Regions from separate parts of the Kitasatospora sp. LaBMicrA B282 genome, predicted to be linked through region 1. Evidence: riboswitches for the same ligand, from Rfam matches in the RefSeq annotation. Region 1 holds a riboswitch; the other holds the start of a gene.
The links. Region 1 has a riboswitch for S-adenosylmethionine ahead of thrC (threonine synthase). Riboswitches for the same ligand answer to the same signal wherever they lie in the genome.
Positions count from the first base shown of each region.

Region 2: another riboswitch for S-adenosylmethionine. It lies ahead of ACQRUO_RS30060 (aminotransferase class V-fold PLP-dependent enzyme); the one in region 1 lies ahead of thrC (threonine synthase).

Region 1 covers NZ_JBNQTI010000152.1:1,992-9,008, forward strand. The annotation lists gene ACQRUO_RS30760 (extracellular solute-binding protein) at 1-1,148, shown strand, start outside; gene ACQRUO_RS30765 (DUF3263 domain-containing protein) at 1,213-1,440, shown strand; gene otsB (trehalose-phosphatase) at 1,471-2,379, shown strand; gene ACQRUO_RS30775 (alpha,alpha-trehalose-phosphate synthase (UDP-forming)) at 2,355-3,815, opposite strand; gene ACQRUO_RS30780 (glucosyl-3-phosphoglycerate synthase) at 3,907-4,935, opposite strand; SAM riboswitch class I at 5,087-5,218, shown strand; gene thrC (threonine synthase) at 5,236-6,537, shown strand; gene ACQRUO_RS30790 (ubiquitin-like small modifier protein 1) at 6,609-6,887, shown strand.
Region 2 covers NZ_JBNQTI010000144.1:10,601-17,617, forward strand. The annotation lists gene qcrA (cytochrome bc1 complex Rieske iron-sulfur subunit) at 1-1,062, opposite strand, end outside; gene qcrC (cytochrome bc1 complex diheme cytochrome c subunit) at 1,059-1,868, opposite strand; gene ctaE (aa3-type cytochrome oxidase subunit III) at 2,014-2,634, opposite strand; gene ACQRUO_RS30050 (hypothetical protein) at 3,031-3,456, shown strand; gene trpD (anthranilate phosphoribosyltransferase) at 3,617-4,690, shown strand; SAM riboswitch class IV at 4,816-4,935, shown strand; gene ACQRUO_RS30060 (aminotransferase class V-fold PLP-dependent enzyme) at 4,987-6,378, shown strand; gene ACQRUO_RS30065 (Lrp/AsnC ligand binding domain-containing protein) at 6,459-6,740, opposite strand; gene ACQRUO_RS30070 (rhomboid family intramembrane serine protease) at 6,737-7,017, opposite strand, start outside.

The DNA of each region.
Region 1 (7,017 bases):
ACGGCACCCCCACCAACAGCTCCGCGCGTTACTGGAGCCGGGTGGTCAAGAAGTTCGAGCAGGACAACCCCAAGATCAAGGTCGACGTCCAGGTCTACGGCTGGAGCGACATCGACGCCAAGGTCGCCGCGATGGTGAAGGCCGGCAACCCGCCGGACCTGGTGGAGACCGGCGGCTTCGCCGACAAGGCGGTGGCCGGTCAGCTCTACGCGGCCCGGGACGTGCTCCCGATGGAGACCCAGGCCGACATCATGGACTCGTTCAACAAGGCGGGCCAGGTGCTGGGCACCCAGTACGGCATCCCGTTCGTCGCCTCGTCCCGGACCTTCTTCTACAACAAGGCGATCTTCCAGCAGGCCGGGATCACCCAGCCGCCCGCCAGCTGGGCCGACCTGAAGGCCGACGCCCAGCTGATCAAGGACAAGGTCCCCGGCGTCACCCCGTACGCGCTGCCGCTCGGCCCCGAGGAGGCCCAGGCGGAGGCGATGATGTGGACGATGTCCGGCGGCAGCGGCCTGACCGACGACGCCGGCGTCTACACGATCGACAGCCCGCAGAACGTGAACACCTTCAGCTGGCTCCAGCAGAACCTGGTCTCCACCCAGCTCACCTATCCGGACCCGGGCTCGGTGAACCGGCAGACCGCCTTCAACGACTTCACCAACGGCAAGGTGGCGATGCTCAACGGCCACCCGGCGCTGCTCCAGCAGGCCCAGCAGGCCCGGGTCGACTTCGGCACCGCGCCGATCCCGCAGCAGAACCCGCAGCGCAAGAGCAGCACCCTGGGCGTGGCGGACTGGATGATGGCCTACTCCAAGAACGGCCACAAGAGCGAGATCCGCTCCTTCCTGGGCTTCGTCTACCAGCAGGACAACGTGCTCAAGTTCGACGAGCAGTACAACCTGCTGCCGGTCACCCAGGACGCCATGGCCGCGCTCGGCAACGACCCGAACCTGGTCGACCTCAAGCCGTTCGCGGACGCGCTGCCGAACGCCTCGTTCTACCCGTTCGGCGACCCGGCCTGGGACACCGTCAGCGGCCGGATCAAGACCGAGATCGGCAAGGCGGTCACCGGCGACCCGCGCGCGGTGCTGAGCGAGCTGCAGCAGTACGCCGGGCAGCAGTCCAACGCGCTGCGCCCGCAGTGATGCAGGCCGCCAAAGCTTGTTGCAGAAGGCCGGGCAGCGCGCCCGGTCCGGCGACAATGGGCGGATGAGCGAGCTGACCGAACGGGAACGGGCCGTCCTCGCCCTGGAGGCGGCCGGCTGGCGCACCCAGGGCGCCAAGGAGCAGGCGGTCCGCGAGCGGCTGGGCATCTCCGCCACCCGGTACTACCAGCTGCTCAACGGCCTGCTGGACCGTCCGGAGGCGCTGGCGCACGACCCGGTGCTGGTCAACCGGCTGCGCCGGATCCGGGACGCCCGCCGCGCCGAGCGTTAGCCCCGGCACGCCCTGGGTAGGGCTACCGCCATGGGCATCGCGCTGGAACCGACCACCCCCGCCGGCCGGGCCGGCCTGGCCGCCGTGCTCGCCGACCCGGCCGCCGCCGTGGTGGCGCTGGACTTCGACGGCACCCTGGCGCCGATCGTCGCCGACCCGGAGCAGGCCTTCGCGCACCCCGGGGTGGCGGCGGCGCTGACCCGGCTGGGGCCGCTGGTGGGCGCGGTGGCGGTGGTGACCGGCCGCCCGGTGGCCGGCGCGGTCCGGCTCGGCGGCTTCGACCGGCTGCCGGCGGCGGCCCAGCCGGTGGTGCTCGGCCACTACGGCGCCGAGCGCTGGGAGCGCGGCGAGCTGACCGCCCCCGAGCCGCACCCGGGGGTGGCCGCGGTGCGGGCCGCGCTGCCCGCGCTGCTGGCCGAGCTGACCGGGGCGAGCCCGCTCGGGGCTGCGCTGGACGGCGCGACCGTCGAGGACAAGGAGCGCTCGGTGGCCGTGCACACCCGCCGGGCGGCCGAGCCGCAGGCGGCGCTGGAGCTGCTGCGGGTCCCGCTGGCCGAGCTGGCCGCCACCCACGGCCTGGCCGTGGAGCCGGGCCGGCTGGTGCTGGAGCTGCGGCCGCCGGGAGTGGACAAGGGCGTGGCGCTGACCGGCTTCCTGCGCGAGCGCGGGGCCCGCTCGGTGCTGTACGCCGGCGACGACCTGGGCGACCTGGCCGCCTACGCCGCGGTGGACCGGCTGCGCGGGGGAGCCGCGGCCGGGCCGGGCGGCACCGACCCGCGCGGCGCGCAACTGGCCGGGCTGCTGGTGGCCAGCGGCCCGGTGACCGGCGAGCCGCCGGTGCGCGAGCTGGCCGACCGGGCCGACCTGGTGGTGCCCGGGCCGGCCGGCGTGGTGGAGCTGCTGGAGCGGCTCGGTCAGGAACTCAGCTCGGCCAGCTGAGCCAGGAACCACTGCTGCGGGGAGAGCGCGGTGGCCGCCGCCGCCAGCCGCTTGGTCCGTTCGGTGCGCTCGGCGGGCGACATGGTCAGCGCCCGGTGCAGCGCCTCGGCGGTGCCCACCACGTCGAACGGGTTGATGCCCAGCGCGTCCTCCGCCAGCTCCGCGTAGGCGCCCGCCTCGCGGGAGAGCACCAGGGCGCAGCCGGCCTCGGAGACCACCGGGACCTCCTTGGCGACCAGGTTCATCCCGTCCCGGATCGGGTTGACCAGGGCCACGTCGGCCATCCGGTAGGCGGCCAGCGAGCGGGCGAAGTCGTCCTCGACCTGGAGTATCAGCGGTTGCCAGGAGTCGGTGGCGAACTCCTCGGTGATCTCCCGGCTGATCCGCTGCACGGCGGCGGTGTAGTCGCGGTACTCGGCCAGGTCCTGCCGGGAGGGGTAGGCGAAGGCGATGTGCACCACCCGCTCGCGCCACTCGGGGCGGCTGCGCAGCAGGTGCCGGTAGGCCTGCAGGCCGCGGAGGATGTTCTTGCTCGGCTCGGTGCGGTCCACCCGGACGATGGTGCGGCGGTCGCCGACCGCGGCGCGCAGGTGGTCCAGCCGCTCCTCGACGTCGGCCCGGTGGGCCCGCTCGCGCAGGAAGTCGGCGTCCGCGCCCAGCGCGTGCACGCCCAGCCGGGTGGTGCGGCCCTGGTGCTCGACGGTCAGCCGGGTCCGGTCGGACCGGTCGACCTCGGCGCCCAGCACCTGCTCGCAGCAGTCGGCGAAGGCCTCGGCCCAGCGCCGGGTGTGGAAGCCGGCGTGGTCGGCGCCGAGCACGCCGGTGAGCACGGCGACGGCCAGCTCGTCCGGCAGCATCCGGAAGTAGTCGGCCGGGGCCCACGGGATGTGCAGGAAGTAGCCGATCCGCAGGTCCGGGCGCAGCTCGCGGAGCAGCGCCGGGACCAGGGTCAGGTGGTAGTCCTGGACCATGACGGCCGCGCCCTCGGCGGCCTCGGCGGCCAGCGCCTCGGCGAAGGCGGTGTTGTAGCGCTCGAAGGCGCGCCACTGCTCGGCCGCGGCGGCGTCGAAGGCCGGGGCGGTGGGGGTGGCGTAGAGCAGGTGGTGCAGGAACCAGAGGGTGGAGTTGGCCACGCCGTTGTAGGCGAGGTCGAAGTCCGCGGGGTCGATGTCCAGCATCCGGACGGCATGCCCGCCGACGTCGAAGCCGCCGCGGTCCAGCCGGCCGTGCGGCGAGCGCCGGACGGCCTCCCGGTCGGCGGGGCCCAGGGCCGCGCAGACCCAGACGGAGTGCGGGTCCTCGATCGCGGAGAGTCCCGAGACCAGCCCGCCGCCACCGCGTTTCACGGTCAGCGTGCCGTCGTCGGCGCTGCCGAAGGAGACCGGGCCCCGGTTGGAAGCCACCAGGACGCGGGCTGTGGTCGTGTGATCGGCCATGTTGTGAACCTTGCCGGGGTCGGCGGGTGGCAAACCAGGGCATTGGTCACACCCGACCGGCTCCCGAGAAGGTTCCTAGGGCATGCCGGGGCTAGCGCCCCCGGTACTCCGGCAGCTCGACCACCGGCGGCCGCTCCAGTGCGGTCACCTCGTGGCTGTGCGCGGTGAACTCGCGGGTCTCGGCGTCCCGGCTGAACTGGGTGAGCACCGGGCGGGCCAGATCCTCGGCGGCCTTCAGCCGGTGGGTGCGGTCCAGCCGCTCCAGGGCGGTGCGGTAGATGGTGGCGGCCATCCGGCCCAGCGCCTGGCCGTCCTGGTGGCGGTGGTGCCGCACCCCGGTGTCCACCTGGGCCAGCGCGTCCAGGCCGACCAGTTCCAGCGCGTCCACCAGCAGGCCGAGCTCGACCCCGTAGCCGGTGGGGAAGTGCAGCCGCTCCAGCAGCGAGCGGCGGGCCGCGTACTCGCCGCCGAGCGGCTGGACGAAGCCGGCCAGTCTGGGCCAGTGCAGGTTGAGCAGCGGTCGGGCGACCAGTTCGGTGACCCGGCCGCCGCCGGTGGGCAGCACCGCGGCCTCCCCCGCGGCGGAGCCGCCGGTCGACACTTCCAGCGGGCGGTCGTACATCGCCTTGACCAGCTGCAGCCCGGGGTCGGTGAGCAGCGGGCCGACGATGCCGGAGACCAGCGCGGGGTCGAACTCGCGCAGGTCGGCGTCGACGAAGCAGACGATCGAGCCGCTGGTGACCAGCAGCGAGCGCCAGAGCACCTCGCCCTTGCCGGGCACCGCGGGCAGCCGCGGCAGGATCGCGTCCCGGTGCACCACCCGGGCGCCGGCCGCGGCCGCCGCCTCGGCGGTCCGGTCGGTGGAGCCGGAGTCGACCACCACCAGCTCGTCCACCAGCGGGACCCGCTCGACCAGCTCGCGCCGGATCACCTCGACGATCTCGCCCACGGTGGACTCCTCGTCCAGGGCGGGCAGCACCACGCTGACCGTGCCGGCCGGCCCGGCCGCCTCCTTGGCGGCCAGCAGGCTCGCGATCGGTCGGTCGGTCGCCCGCCAGGACCGGCGGCGCAGCCAGTCGGCGACCTCCGGAAGCGGCGCGGGGCTCTGCTCGGCAGGCAAATCTCGCTCCTCGTTCATCTCGTCTCGGGTGCTGGACGGTCCGGGTCGGCCGGACGGCCTTCGGATACAGTCTTCGTACTGCGGTGAGACCTTCGCACGCCGGGGTCGGTCGCTGAGCAAGACCAGCACACCGCAGGACACAACTTCACAGAGCTCATCCAGAGGGACTGAGGGAACGGCCCGTTGACGTCCCGGCAACCTTCCCGTCCGGCCATCGCAGGCGCCGGCGGGACAGGTGCCAATTCCGGCCTGTGGCGCGACCGCGTCATGGGGAAGATGAGGAGAGAGGCCTCCGCCACCATGGCTACCGCTACCCCTGCACCCGCCGCCGCGAGCACCGCCGGCGCCCCCGCCGTCGATCTGGGCCCCGCGACCGCGCTGTCCTGTCGCGAGTGCGGCACCCGTTTCCCGCTCGGTCCCAGCTTCGCCTGCCTGGAGTGCTTCGGCCCGCTGGAGATCGCCTACGACTTCGCCGGCTACGACCCGGCCGAGCTGCGCCGCCGGATCGAGGCCGGTCCCAGCTCGATCTGGCGCTACGCGCCGCTGCTGCCGGTGCCGGCGGACGTGGCCGGCAAGCCGAACCTGAACCCGGGCTGGACCCCGCTGGTGAAGGCCGACAACCTGGGCCGCGAGCTCGGTTTCACCGCGCAGCTGCACGTGAAGGACGACTCCGGCAACCCCACCCACTCCTTCAAGGACCGGGTGGTGGCCTGCGCCATCGAGGCGGCCCGGGCCTTCGACTTCACCACCCTGTCCTGCTCCTCGACCGGCAACCTGGCCGGTGCGGTGGGCGCCGCCGCCGCCCGCGCCGGGTTCAAGTCGTGCGTCTTCATCCCGCACGACCTGGAGCAGGGCAAGGTCGTCATGGCCGGGGTCTACGGCGGCGAGCTGGTCGGCATCGAGGGCAACTACGACGACGTGAACCGGTTCTGCTCGGAGCTGATCGGCGACCCGGCCGGTGAGGGCTGGGGCTTCGTCAACGTCAACCTGCGGCCCTACTACGGCGAGGGTTCCAAGACCCTGGCGTACGAGATCTGCGAGCAGCTCGGTTGGCGGCTGCCGGAGCAGCTGGTGATCCCGATCGCCTCCGGCTCCCAGCTGACCAAGATCGACAAGGGGCTGCAGGAGCTGATCAAGCTCGGGCTGGTCGAGGACCGGCCGTACCGGATCTTCGGCGCCCAGGCGACCGGCTGCTCGCCGGTGGCCGAGGCCTTCAAGGCCGGCCGCGAGGTGATCCGCCCGGTCAAGCCGGACACCATCGCCAAGTCGCTGGCGATCGGCAACCCGGCCGACGGGCCGTACGTGCTGGACATCGCCCGGCGCACCGGCGGCGCGGTGGAGGACGTGACCGACGCCGAGGTGGTGGCGGCGATCCGGCTGCTCGCCCGGACCGAGGGGATCTTCGCCGAGACCGCCGGTGGCGTGACCATCGGCGTGCTCAAGAAGTTGGTCGAGAACGGCGTGCTGGACCCGACCAAGGAGACCGTGGCGATCAACACCGGGGACGGCCTGAAGACCCTGGACGCGGTGGCCGGCGCCGGTCTGACCGCCACCATCCGGCCGACCCTGGAGTCCTTCCGCGCCGCGGGCCTGGCCTCCTGACCCACCCCGTTCCACCCGGGGGGTCCTGTCCGCCCCCATCCCCTCAGCTCGGTACAGCAAGGAGACACCCCATGAGCGCGAGCGTCCGTATCCCGACCATCCTCCGCACCTACACCGACGGCTCCGCCGAGGTGACCGCCGAGGGCGCCACCCTGCAGGAGGTCATCGCGGACCTGGACCGCAACCACCCCGGGATCGCCCAGCGGATCCTGGACGAGACCGGCAAGCTGCGCCGCTTCGTCAACGTCTACGTCAACGACGACGACGTGCGGTTCGCCGAGGGCCTGGCCACCGAGATCAAGGACGGCGCCGGCATCTCGATCATCCCCGCGGTGGCCGGCGGCTGCTGACCGTCCGTCAGTGCGGCCGCGCGCCCGCTCGTGGGCCGCTGCCGCCCGGCTCGGGCGGGCCTCGGCCGCGCCCCGGTACCGCCCCGTGGGCGTCGTGCCGCACCGACCGGAGACCGGTCGGGCGGTGCGG
Region 2 (7,017 bases), on a different contig from region 1:
ACCGACGGGGTGGCTGAAGTCCCCGGTGGCGACCAGGTAGCCAAGGGAATCAGTGGTGATCTTCAGCTGCGGCAGCGGGTGACCGGCCGGGCCGAAGATGACGCGGGCGCCGTCCGACAGATCGAAGGTCGACTGGTGGCAGGGGCAGAGCGCGTGGTGGGTCTGCTGCTCGTACAGCGAGATCGGGCAGCCGACGTGGGTGCAGATCTTCGAGAAGACCAGCACGCCCTCGAAGCCGAGGTCACGCGACTTGGCGTCCTTGATGTCCTCCGGCTGGATGCGGATGAGCATCAGCGCGTCCTTCGCGATCGCCTGCTGGAAGTCCTCGTCGGACTCCTGCAGACCGTTCGGGCGCGAGGCCGAGGGCCCCGGCTTGGCGAAGGTGAGCGAACCGACCTGGATGTCCGAGGCCATCATCGGCTCGTTGGTGTTCATGTCGATCAGCTTGATCGGGGCGGCCGCGGTGGCCTCCGACCAGCCGGTGCTCTCGAGCTTCTTCTCCGGCAGCGGGCCGAGGTCGCGCAGCAGCACCACGCCGGCCAGCGGGACCATGGCCATCGAGCCGATCATGGTGTTGCGGATCAGCTTGCGGCGGCCGAAGCCGGACTCCTTGGCGCCGGTGTCCCACTGCTCGAGGATCTCGCGGCGGGTCTCCTCGTCGGCCTCGATCGGGTGTCGCTCCGAGGGGAGCTCGACGTCCGACATCAGGGTGCGGGCCCAGTGGACCGCGCCCGCGCCGATGCAGAAGAGCGCCACGCCCAGGGTCAGGCCCAGGGCGAAGTTCAGCGCGTTGATGTGCCCGAGCGGGAAGACGTAGACGATCCGGTCCGGGTCGATCGCCACGTAGCTGGCGATGAAGCCGATCGTGGCCAGCATCGACACCACGAAGAGCAGCGACACCTGGCGCTCGGCGCGCTTCTCGGCGCGCTCGTCGACGTCGGTGCGCCGCGGCTCGTGGGCCGGCAGGCCCGGGTCCGCGAACGGGTTGTCGGCTACGGCAGCCTCGCCGTGCCCTTCGGCGTGTTCCGCCGGCAGCTTGTCGTCAGACATGTCGTGGCTCATGACTTCTTGGCCTTGGAGGTGTGAGCGGCGACCCAGATCGCGATGCAGATGATGGCGCCGAGGCCGAAGATCCAACCGAACAGACCCTCGGTCACCGGACCGAGGCTGCCGAGCGAGAGACCACCGGGGTTGGGGGCCTCGTTCGCCTGGTAGCGCACGAACGCCACGATCTCCTGCTTCTGCTTCTCCGGCATGGTGCTGTCCGGGAAGGAGGGCATGTTCTGCGGGCCGGTCTGCATGGCCTCGTAGATGTGCTTCGGGTCGACGTTCTCCAACGAGGGCGCGAACTTGCCCTGCGTCAGGGCGCCACCGGCACCGGCGAAGTTGTGGCACTGCGAGCAGTTGGTGCGGAACAGCTCGCCACCCTTGGAGATGGCGTCGGTCTCGGTCGACGTGTACTGGTCCTTGGTCGGCGTCGCCGGGCCGGGGCCCAGCGAGGCGACGAAGGCGGCCATCGCGTCGATGTCGTCCTGGCTGTAGATGTTCTTCTTCTTCGGGATCTGCGCGCCCGGCTGCTGGGCGGGCATCCGACCGGTGCCGACCTGGAAGTCGACCGCGGCGGAACCCACGCCCACCAGGCTCGGGCCGGTGCTGCTTCCCTCACCGTTCAGGCCGTGGCAGGAGGAGCAGCCGACGGCGAAGAGGCGCTTGCCCTCATCGATCTGGAGCGACTGCGCCGAGCTGTCGGCCTTGGCGGCGTCGGCTGGTGCGAAGACCTCCCACAGCCCCCCAGTGGCCGCGAGGGCGAAGAGTAGGACGACCAGCGCCGCCAGCGGGTGGCGCCGTCGTGCGGAGAGCTTTTTCACGGAATAACCCCGGTGTCAGGATCAGGATCTGGTCGGCTGGTGGAGGCCAGGTGCCGTGGGGGCACCCGCCTTGGCGGTGGGCACGGGCAAAGGACCCGGAGCCGGTGAGGGCGCGGGTCCGGCCGGCGGCCAGCGACCTGATCGGTTACTTGATCAGGTAGATGGTCGCGAAGAGGCCGATCCAGACCACGTCGACGAAGTGCCAGTAGTACGACACGACGATCGCCGCGGTGGCCTGCTCATGCGTGAACCGCTTGGCGGCGTAGGTACGCCCCAGCACCAGCAGGAAGGCGATCAGACCGCCCGTCACGTGGAGCCCGTGGAACCCGGTGGTCAGGTAGAACACCGAACCGTACGGGTCGGACGACAGCGAGATGCCGTCGTGCTTCACCAGGTTGGTGTACTCGTAGATCTGACCGCCGATGAAGATCGCGCCCATCACGAAGGTGATCGAGAACCACGTGCGGAGCTTCTTGACGTCACCGCGCTCGGCGGCGAAGACGCCGAGCTGGCAGGTGAGCGAGGAGAGCACCAGGATCGTGGTGTTCACGGAGGAGAAAGGGACGTTGAGGGCATGCGCCTTCTCGGCCCAGAAGCCTGGCCCCTTCACGGAACGCGCCGTGAAGTACATCGCGAAGAGGGCCGCGAAGAACATCAGCTCGGAACTCAGCCAGACGATGGTTCCGACGCTGGTCATGTTCGGTCGGTTGACCGATCCATGTGCGTGCCCGGTTTCTACTGCTGTTGCTGTCGCCACGACCGACATTATGTCGGTCCCTTATTCCGTCTTCACGCCGGGGGGTCTCCCTCGGAGTGTCCGGTGCGTGCGGTATGCCCGGATGGCTGCGCGGCGGGCCGTGCGTACCCGGTGCTCGTGGCCTGACGAGGGCATTGGCGGTGCCGGTGGGACTTTTCTGACGGCGCGTCCGGGGTGACCACCCGTTCGCCCGGCGCGCCCTGACGGGGGGCGGGGCGCGGGCGGGGTAGCGCTCTGCGCCGTCCGGGTGGACTGTACCGCCGGGGTGACCCGGGTTCCGCCGTGCGGGTGACGCCGGTCGGCGCCGGATCCGGACGTGATCGTGCCAGTCGCCCTCCGGCCGCGGAGATCGGGAGTAGCATCCGGAGGTGCTGGACGTGGTCTGGATCACATGGGAGCAGGTCGATGGCGACGCACATGAGTGACGAGACGCTCACCGTTCTCGTCTACAGCGATGACCGCAACACCCGGGCGCAGGTCACCTCGGCGCTCGGCAGCCGTCCGGCCGCCGACCTCCCGGAGGTCGAGTACCGGGAGTGCGCCACGGTGCCCGCCGTGCTCCGGGCGCTGGAGAAGGGCGGGATCGACCTCTGCGTCTTCGACGGCGAGGCGGTGCCCGCCGGCGGGCTCGGCCTGGCCCGCCAGGTGAAGGACGAGATCTACGGCTGCCCGCCGGTGCTGGTGCTGATCGGCCGCCCGCAGGACAGCTGGCTGGCCGCCTGGAGCCGGGCCGACGCCGCGATCTCGCAGCCGGTGGACCCGGTCGCGCTGGCCGGCGCGGTGGCCACCCTGCTGAAGGGCCGGCTCGAAGCGCGCAGTCTGGCGCGCTGATCCCGGACGCCCGTCCGTCCGGTGGCGGGCGGGCGTCTCACCAGGAGAGAAGGGCCGCCGCGGAACCCGCGGTGGCCCCGCCCCGCTCGCTAGGCTGGCTGGACCCCTTAGTACGGAGCCGGCACCCGGGAGCGGATGCCGACGGGAGAGAGAGTCGGCCATGGTGAATGTGAACCCTGCGAACGGCGGTCCGGACCCCGCGCAGGTGGTCCGCACCTGGCCGGACCTGCTGAGCGAGCTGCTGGAGCGGCGCGACCTCGACCGGGCGGACACCGCCTGGGCGATGGACCGGATCATGACCGGCGAGGCCAGCCCGGCCCAGGTGGCCGGCTTCATGGTGGCGCTGCGGGCCAAGGGCGAGACGGTGGCGGAGATCGCCGGGCTGGTCGAGGCGATGTACGCGCACGCCACCCCCCTGCACATCCCCGGCCCCGCGGTGGACATCGTCGGCACCGGCGGCGACCGGGCCAAGACGGTCAACATCTCCACCATGTCGGCGATCGTCGCGGCGGCGGCCGGTGCCAAGGTGGTCAAGCACGGCAACCGCTCGGCCTCCTCGGCCAGCGGCTCCTCCGACGTCCTGGAGCGGCTCGGGATCCGGCTGGACCTCGGCGCCCGGCAGGTCGCCGAGGTGGCCGAGGAGGTCGGCCTGACCTTCTGCTTCGCCGCCAAGTTCCACCCCGCGATGCGGCACGCCGCACAGGCCCGGCGCGACCTCGCGGTGCCGACCGCCTTCAACATCCTGGGGCCGCTGACCAACCCGGCCCACGTCACCGCCCACGCGGTGGGCTGCTTCGACGCGCGGCTGGCCGCGCTGATCGCCGGGGTGCTGGCCGAGCGGGGCTCCACCGCGCTGGTCTTCCGGGGTGACGACGGCCTGGACGAGTTGACGGTCTGCACCACCTCGCGGGTCTGGGTGGTGAGCGGCGGGCGGGTGACCGAGACCGTGCTCGACCCGCGCGAGCTCGGCATCGAGCTGGTCGGCATCGAGGCCCTGCGCGGCGGGGACCCCGAGCACAACGCGGACGTGGCCCGGCGGATCCTGGCCGGCGAGCGCGGGCCGGTGCGGGACGCGGTGGTGCTGAACTCCGCCGCGGCACTGGTCGCGCTGGACCTCACCGGGGCGCCGCTGGTCGAGCAGCTGGCCGCCGCGATGCGCCGCACCGCCGCCGCGATCGACTCCGGCGCGGCTCAGCAGATCCTCAAGCGCTGGGCGGCGGCGACCGCACGCTGACTCGACGTCAACTCGAGTGCCGGCTGGGAGGGTAGCGGTCGACAGCGGTCGGTCCGCGAGTCGTTCGTCCGGATGGCGGACGGTGGTTTGACCGTAGTTCGGGTGCTGATCTACAGTCTGCGCCAGGTCATGAGTGACAGCGCGACAAGCCCCAGCTTGCTGTCCGGCAACCCTCCGTCCGTGGCGGGGTGCCCTGGGTGAAGACCAGGCCAGGCGGCGACAGGTCCGTCCGGCAAGCGCGGACCGCCGGCACACTCGTACTCCCGGGGTCCTTGACTCCGAAGGAGTGCGTTGTCATGTCCGTCGCCATCAACGCCACTGCCAGCGCCACCGCCCCCTGTGCTGCCCTCGCCGCCCCCCTCGCGGTCCTCGGCACCGACGTCGAGGTCCCGCTGGTCTCCGGCGAGAAGGTCCGCTACGCCGCGCTGGACTACGCCGCCAGCGCCCCGGCGCTGCAGCGGGTCTGGGACGAGGTGGCCGCCTACGCCCCCTACTACGGCAGCGTGCACCGCGGGGCCGGCTACCTCTCCCAGCTCTCCACCGACCTGTTCGAGCAGAGCCGCCGCACGGTGGCCGACTTCCTCGACCTGCGCGAGGGCGACCAGGTGGTCTTCACCCGGGCCACCACCGACTCGCTCAACCTGCTGGCCGGCGCGCTGCCGGCGGGCACCCGGGTCTTCGCCTTCGAGACCGAGCACCACGCCTCGCTGCTGCCCTGGGCCCAGGCCGGCCTGCCGGTCGAGTACCTGCGGGCACCGCGCTCGCCGCAGGCGGCGGTGGCCGCGCTGGACGAGGCGCTGACCCGCCACCCCGAGGGCCCGCGGCTGCTCTGCGTCACCGGCGCCTCCAACGTGACCGGCGAGCTGTGGCCGGTGGCCGAGCTGACCGAGGTCGCGCACCGGCACGGCGCCCGCGTCGTGCTGGACGCCGCGCAGCTGGCGCCGCACCACCGGGTCTCGGTCCGCGAGCTGGACGTGGACTGGGTCGCCTTCTCCGGCCACAAGCTCTACGCGCCGTTCGGCGCCGGGGTGCTGGCCGGGCGGGCCGACTGGCTGGACGCCGCCGAGCCCTACCTGGCCGGCGGCGGCGCCTCGCGCACCGTGGCCCGGCAGGCGGACGGCTCGGTGGCCGTCGAGTGGCACCAGGGGCCGGCCCGGCACGAGGCGGGTTCGCCCAACGTGATCGGCGCCTACGCGATCGCCGCCGCCTGCCGGGCGCTGAGCGAGGCCGGCTTCGAGGAGCTGCAAGCGCGCGAGCAGGCGCTGATCGAGCGGCTCACGGCGGGGCTGGCCGCGATCCCCGAGGTGCGGGTGCTCAACCTGTTCGGGCCGGCGACCGTCCGGGTCGGGGTGCTCTCCTTCGTGGTGCAGGGCTGGAACAGCTCGCACTTCTCCGCGGCGCTCTCGGCGGAGTACGGGATCGGGGTGCGGGACGGGCTGTTCTGCGCGCACCCGCTGGTGCGGACGCTGCTGGGCGGCGAGGAGGCGGCACCGTCCGAGTGCGGGGCGCCGGAGCCGTCGCTGCCGGGGGAGCGGAGCCTGAACGCGATCCGGGTCAGCTTCGGCGCCGGGACGCCGGAGGAGCACGTCGACCGGTTCCTGGCCGCGGTGCGCGAGCTGGTGACCGACGGCGCGCGCTGGAACTACCGCAACGAGGGCGGGCGCTGCGTCGCCGACACCCGGCGCTGACCCGGGGCCCGGGCGGGTCGGCCGGGGTCGGGGTCCGGGTCGGCCGGGGTCGCGGGTCGGGGTCGGTCCGGGTGGGTCGGTCAGCCCTCCAGGCCGATCGCGAAGGCCGCCTCCAGGTCGTGCTGCGAGTAGGTGCGGAAGGCGATCTGGGTCTCGGTGTGGGCGACCCCGGGGACCTTGTTGAGGCGGCCGGGGATCACCTCGGCCAGGTCGTCGTGGCGGCGCACCCGGACCATGGCGACCAGGTCGTAGCCACCGGTCACCGAGTAGACCTCGCTGACGCCCTCGATCGCGGCGATGGCCTCGGCGATCTCGGGGATCCGGTCGACGCTGGTCTTGATGAGGACGATGGCGGTGATCACGTGGAGGCTCCCGGGTAGGTCGTGGGGCCAGCGTAGCCGGGCCGCCGGGCCGCCACCCACAGGGCCAGGAAGCCGAAGCTGAATCCGATCACGTGCGCCAGGTAGGCGACCCCGCTGCCGGCCTGGCGCACCGACCACCACTGCAGCGCGAACCAGAGCCCGAGCACCAGCCAGGCCGGCAGCCGCAGCGGCAGGAAGAAGAGGAACGGGACCAGGGTGGTCACCCGGGCCCGCGGGTAGAGCCGCAGGTAGCCGCCGAGCACCCCGGCGATCGCCC